2 linked regions of the Prochlorococcus marinus CUG1415 genome follow. The protein of the gene in region 2 binds, or shares a complex with, the protein of the main gene of each other region. Links are inferred from orthologs where the notes say so. Each region holds a gene or a part of one and is shown on either strand. Other genes may lie near its edges. The genes, in order: tig and rpsG.

The links.
Region 1: the proteins of rpsG (region 2) and tig are in contact, whole or in part, in a crystal structure (PDB 3GTY), measured with the Thermotoga maritima proteins. The link is inferred for Prochlorococcus marinus CUG1415 from one-to-one orthologs. Residues at the interface, in WP_004081843.1 of Thermotoga maritima: Lys34, Lys52, Lys55, Glu59, Arg62, Gln63, Glu66, Asn67, Lys69, Val71, Arg95, Ala109, Lys110, Lys111, Gly112, Arg113, Pro114, Glu117, Glu121, Ile124, Ala125, Tyr127, Asn128, Asn129, Thr130, Gly131, Lys135, Asp139, Arg142, Met143; in WP_004081061.1 of Thermotoga maritima: Glu122, Val124, Val129, Leu130, Tyr133, Glu188, Gly259, Ile262, Tyr263, Glu266, Ser270, Glu273, Gln274, Glu277, Arg308, Gln311, Ile312, Ser315, Tyr316, Glu325, Arg329, Arg336, Leu363, Phe366, Trp367, Arg373, Leu377, Arg381, Leu384, Glu387.

Annotation. Positions count from the first base shown.
Region 1 is NZ_JAAORL010000002.1:595,340-598,514, reverse strand. The notes cover bases 335-3,175. They hold tig (trigger factor), read right to left. Parts: upstream 2,568-3,175; coding sequence 1,101-2,567; downstream 335-1,100. Other genes in these bases: HA143_RS09375 (aspartate-semialdehyde dehydrogenase), read left to right, coding at 2,693-3,175; clpP (ATP-dependent Clp endopeptidase proteolytic subunit ClpP), read right to left, coding at 391-1,035. Also shown: ATP-dependent protease ATP-binding subunit ClpX, read right to left, coding at 1-287. UniProt on the Bacillus subtilis protein: Involved in protein export. Acts as a chaperone by maintaining the newly synthesized protein in an open conformation. Functions as a peptidyl-prolyl cis-trans isomerase.
Region 2 is NZ_JAAORL010000002.1:458,308-461,552, forward strand. Bases 335-3,245 are described here. They hold rpsG (30S ribosomal protein S7), read right to left. Parts: upstream 2,070-3,245; coding sequence 1,599-2,069; downstream 335-1,598. Other genes in these bases: fusA (elongation factor G), read right to left, coding at 335-1,501; rpsL (30S ribosomal protein S12), read right to left, coding at 2,095-2,469; gltB (glutamate synthase large subunit), read left to right, coding at 2,661-3,245. Also shown: more of fusA, read right to left, coding at 1-334.

The sequences.
Region 1 (3,175 bases), 140 kb from region 2 along the record:
CCAACGACTTGATTATCAAGAAAACTTTTAATTTCTAATGGTTTAGGAATTGAGTTTAATTCTAAAGGAATAGATTTTTTGGGATTATCAGTTGGTAATTTCTTTTTGACTTGCGGGGAGTTGTTTGTGTTCGCTTGATTATCAAGTAGTTCTTCGTCGAGAATTTCATTACAAAGATCTATGCACTCATCACAGATATAAACCCCAGGACCAGCTATGAGCTTTCTAACTTGGTCTTGTGATTTCCCACAAAATGAACATTTAAGATGGGCGTCGAATTTAGCCATCGATTATAAATTCTAAAGTAAAGGAGTTAAATATTACCTATTTACTAGGATTGCTTATAAACATCGATTCGTCATCATTTTCTTAAAATATAATTGTCGCTTGTCACTTTTTGATAACTTTATCGATTAATCCATATTCAACTGCTTCTGAGGGAGATAAGAAGTAATCTCTTTCCGTATCTTCATTAATCTTTTTTAAAGGTTGACCAGTATGTTCTGCCAAAAGTGAATTTAATGTCTTCTTGAGAAAAAGTATTTCTTTAGCTTGTATTTCAATTTCTACTGCTTGACCTTGTGCACCTCCAAGAGGCTGATGAATCATTATCCTAGAATTAGGCAAAGCCAATCTTTTCCCCTTTGTTCCCCCAGAAAGTAGAAATGCACCCATACTTGCAGCCACTCCAAAGCATATTGTCACTACATCAGGTGATATTTGTTGCATAGTATCGTATATAGCCATTCCTGCTGTTACTGAGCCTCCAGGAGAGTTGATATATATTTGGATGTCTTTTTCGGGATCTTCAGCTTCAAGAAATAATAATTGTGCAACAAGAGAGTCAGATACTTGATCATTAATACCAGTACCTAAAAAAATTATTCTTTCCCTTAATAGCCTTGAATAAATATCAAAAGCTCTTTCTCCTCTACCAGATTGTTCTATGACCGTAGGAACAGCGGCACTAGTTTTATGAATGCTTTCGTAAGAACTTATTGAGCTTTGGATTAAATGTTTTTTTTCTGAATTCACAGATTAATATTCGTCTACTAGTTAATTTAAGAGGTTTTTGGGTAATTAGTTAGAAATTTTATAAATTATTTTTTTTCTTTTTTATTTTGAGTTTTTGTTTTTTTTGTCGCAGTTTTTGTAGCTTTTGTTGTTTTTGTCGTAGTTTTTGTAGCTTTTGTTGTTTTGGTCGCAGTTTTTGTAGCTTTTGTTGTTTTGGTAGCTTTAGAAGTTTTTGTAGTTTTTTCTTTTACTTCGGAATTTTCTTCAAGCCAAATTATTAATTTTTCTTTGAGTAAATCGTTACTTATTACTTCTGTTAATTTTTTAATATCTATTTGTTTTGATGATTGAGAGATTGCATCTTCATAATCTTTCATTTTTAAATCAATTTCATCTTTTTCAACTGTTATGTTTTCTTCTTCAGCTAATGCTTTTAGAGCTAAATTTCTTTGAACATTTTTTTCAGCCTGAGGCCTTGTTGACTCTGCTAATGACTTCACTAATTCCGGAGTGAAAGTAGATTTCACATCAAGACCTTGTTGAGCAAATCTTTGCGCGGTTTGTTCAATATTATTCCTTACTTCTATATCAATCATAGATTTTGGAATTTCAGCAACCAATTCGTTTGTTAAAGCATCTAATAAAGCTTCAATTTTGATATCTTTTTGAGTTTTTTCAAAATTGTCTTTAAGTTGCTTTTCAATATCTTTCTTTAACTCTTTTAATGATTCTTTGTTGCCAGATTGTTTTGCAAAATCGTCATTAAGTTCAGGTAATTCTTTTTCCTTAAGATCCTTAAGATTTACTTCAAAGATAGCCTCTTTGCCTCTTGAATCCTTATGAGAATAATCTTCAGGAAATTTAAGGTTAAGTGTTTTAGTATCGCCAATTTTCATCTTTACGATTCCCTCAACGAAACCTGGAATCATTTTGTTCTTTTCTAACTCAAGATCCATTGATTCACTTGTCCCACCATCAATCTCTTTACCAGAATCTTTATATTTTCCTTTGAAACTAACTACAGCAATATCCCCTAATTTGGCTGCTCTATTGGTTACTGGAATAATATTTGCAAACTGACTTCTAGATTTTTCTAGGGCTTCATCTACTGACTTAGGATCAAACTTAGTTTTTGAGATGTCAACACTAAGTCCTTTGGATTTTTTGAGTTTTAATTCGGGGGCAATATCAGTTTGAAGAGTAACCTTAAGTGATTTGTCAGGACTAAATTTTGCAAGTAAAGATTCAAAGCCATCTACCAATTCTGGCTCACTTAATGGCTCTATAGATTTTATTTTTAATGCTTCTTGCCATGATTTATCAATGATTTTTTCTAGAGCAGAAGCATGTAATTGTGTGATGCCAATTCTTTGAATTAAAACTTGTTTAGGAATTTTACCAAGTCTAAATCCTGGAATTTTAGCCGAACGACTGATAGTACTGATTGTCTCATTAACACACGATTTGCATGTCTCAGATGGTATTTCTAATTCAAATGAAATTCTACTTTGAGGCAGAGGAGTTGTTTTGACTATTAATGCTTCTTTAGCCATGTTTTTTGTAATTATTACTATAAACCGAATCTTAATTATTTCACATTATGTGATTTCCTTGAAAGTTAATTTTTTGATAAAGTAAAAAAAATAGTCAATCTATTCATAAAAATCATTTTCAAAGTGTGAGAAAATCTCCGTTTTTGCCTAATAGGCCATTAAAAGTTGCTGTTTTAGGATCTTCAGGTGCTGTGGGATCTGAATTACTCAAAATTCTTGAACAACGTGATTTCCCAATTTCAGAATTGGTCTTGCTTTCATCAGAGCGGTCAGAAGGAAAAAAAATTATTTGGAAAGGTGAAGAATTAGTTACAAAAAAAACAACTAAGGAAGAATTTCTAAATCTTGATTTAGTTTTAGCTTCAGCGGGTGGAAGTATTTCAAAAAAATGGTTGTCTACCATAATGGAGCAAAATGCTTTATTGATAGATAATTCCAGTGCGTTTAGATTAGATAAGAACGTACCTCTTGTAGTTCCTGAAGTTAATGCTAGTGATGCACTCAATCATGATGGAGTAATAGCGAATCCAAACTGCACTACCATTTTGTTGTCATTAGTTTTAGCTCCGTTAAATAAACTTTCGACTATTCAAAGAGTTATTGTCTCA
Region 2 (3,245 bases):
CTTTTCCTCCTGTTTGTCTTGCATATTTGCCTTCACCTTTGGAACTAGACCTAATGGTTTCTCTGTATGAAACCTGGGGAGCTCCAATATTAGCTTCAACTTTAAATTCCCTTAACATTCTGTCAACGAGGATTTCCAGGTGCAACTCACCCATACCAGCAATTACAGTTTGATTTGTCTCAGGATCTGTACTTACCCTAAATGTTGGATCCTCTTCAGATAAAGCAGTTAAAGCTTTTGATAATTTTTCCATATCCCCTTTAGTTTTTGGCTCAACGGCCACTGAGATAACTGGTTCAGGGATAAACAATGTCTCTAAAACTATAGGGTCTTCTGTATTACATAACGTGTCACCAGTAGTTGTGTTCTTAAGACCTAGTACAGCTCCTAAATCTCCAGCCCTCAATTCATCAACCTCCTCTCTTTCATCAGCCTTTAAAATTACTAATCTAGAAATTCTCTCTTTTGCATCTTTAGTAGAATTCATTACATAACTGCCCTTTGAAAGAACACCTGAATACATCCTTACAAAAGTTAATTTCCCATAGGGATCTGACATCACTTTGAATGCTAGTGCACTAAAAGGAGCATTATCATCTGAAGGTCTTACATCTTCTTTACCACTTGGTAAAACACCTTGTATTGGTTTTACATCAACTGGAGCTGGCAAGTAATCAACTACAGCGTCTAAAACCAGTTGGACGCCTTTATTCTTAAAAGCTGAACCGCACAATACTGGAACCAATCCATGTTTTAAAACCCCTTCCCTGATACCTTTTTTAAGTTGTTCTTCAGATAATTCTCCTGTCTCGAGGAATACTTCTATTAACTCTTCATCATTTTCTGCAACACTCTCCATTAACTTATATCTCCACTCAGCAGCTTCTTCCTCCATTTCAGATGGAATTTGGGCTTCTTCAATATCAGTACCTAAGTCATTTTTGTAAAGATAAGCTTTGTTGGCGACTAAATCAATAATTCCTGTGAGATCACCTTCAGCTCCAATAGGTAGCTGAATTGGAAGTGCATTTGCCTTTAGTCGATCTTTAATTTGCTTATTAACCTTTAGAAAATCTGCACCAGTTCTATCCATTTTATTAACAAAAACCATTCTAGGGACAGAGTATCTATCTGCTTGACGCCAAACTGTTTCAGATTGAGGCTGAACTCCACCAACTGCGCAAAACACAGCTATAACCCCATCCAAGACGCGCATTGATCTTTCCACTTCAATAGTGAAGTCAACGTGTCCAGGAGTATCAATAATATTAATTCTGTGATCTTGCCAACTAGTAGAGATTGCGGCAGCAGTAATAGTTATTCCTCTTTCTCTTTCTTGAGCCATCCAATCTGTTACGGCAGCACCATCATGAACCTCTCCTATCTTATGAACTACACCTGAATAAAACAAAATTCTTTCAGTTGTTGTTGTCTTCCCTGCATCAATATGAGCGGCTATACCTATATTCCTTACTCGTTCTAGGGGAAAGTCGCGTGCCAATTTTAAAGCTCCAAATAAAATAATTTTTGATAAGTATAGTTCACTCTAAAAGTAAACTTTTATAATAATAAACTACTTAAGTACCTTTTTGATGAAATTAATATCTGTAATGTGCAAAAGCTTTATTAGCTTCAGCCATTTTATGAGTGTCTTCTCTTTTTTTAACTGCACTACCAGTTTCATTTGCTGCATCCATTAACTCACCAGCAAGTTTTTGGGACATACTTTTGCCATTCCTTGCACGTGAGAATGTAACAAGCCATCTTAATGCCATAGCTGTACCCCTCTCTTGACGTACTTCCATAGGAACTTGATATGTTGCACCACCAACTCTTCTAGCTCTTACCTCGACAAGAGGAGTAGCATTTTTTACAGCTGTTTCAAATAATTCGACTGCATTCCCACCTGTTCTCTCACTTATTAAAGAAAAAGCATCTGACAATATTCTTTGAGCTGTAGATTTTTTACCATGTTTCATCAATCGAGAAATCATCATTGAAGCTAGACGACTATTAAATTGAGGATCTGGAAGAACTGGTCTTTTTACTGCTGCATTACGACGTGACATGTTTTAAAAAAGTGATGTTTACAAATTAAGCTTTTGGAGCTTTTGCTCCATACTTAGATCTGGATTGACGTCTATCTTTGACTCCAGCCGTATCTAAAGTTCCTCTTATTATATGATATCTAACTCCTGGTAAATCCTTAACTCTTCCACCCCTAAGTAGGACTACAGAGTGTTCTTGCAAATTATGTCCAATTCCCGGGATATAAGCCGTTACTTCGAAACCAGAAGTTAATCTTACTCTCGCAACTTTTCTCAAAGCTGAATTAGGTTTTTTAGGTGTTGATGTATAGACTCTTGTACATACACCTCTTCTCTCAGGGCAAGCTTTTAATGCAGGAGATTTTGTTTTCCTAGTCAGACGTTTTCTTTCTGAACCTATTAATTGTGAGATGGTAGGCATCTATTATATTTAGATAAAAATAAACATTCAACTATCATAACCTTTTACGAGCACCAACTAAAAGTTTTTAATCATATTTTTTTAAAAATTTGTGAAATGAAAATTCTTTGGTAAATATTCATTATTTTTAGATTTATTTTCATATTTATTTTTATAATTAAAATAAATAACTAAATAGAATTAAATAATCCATGAGAGAGAGTATCAAAAGAATCGTCGGGCCATATCAAGATAGTTATTCCCCAAATGGAATAATTGGTGAGAAAGACGCTTGTGGAGTTGGTTTCATAGCAAATGTTAAAGGGATAGAGAGCAACTGGATCCTTAAACAATCCCTTAAGGGCCTTAATTGCATGGAGCATAGAGGAGGTTGTGGAGGAGATGGTGACTCAGGAGATGGAGCAGGCATTTTATGTTCAATTCCTTGGGGATATCTTGATCAAGAAATTAATCTAAAAAATCAACAAGACTGGGATAGAGGTTTAGGCATGGTTTTTATGCCTAATAAAAAAGAGAAAATTGAAGAATCTAAATCAATATGTCAGGAAGAAGCAGAAAAATTAGGAGTCAAGGAAACATTTTGGAGAAAAGTACCTGTTAATAATGCAATCTTAGGTCCTCTAGCTAAAGCAAATGCCCCATACATAAGTCAGTGGATTTTATACATAGATAAAAAAGTTAATCAGGATATTGAAAGGCTTTTATTTCAATTAAGGAAAAGAATTGAAAAAAAAATAAGAGAAACTTTTAAAAACCATGTTGGGGATTGTGAATTC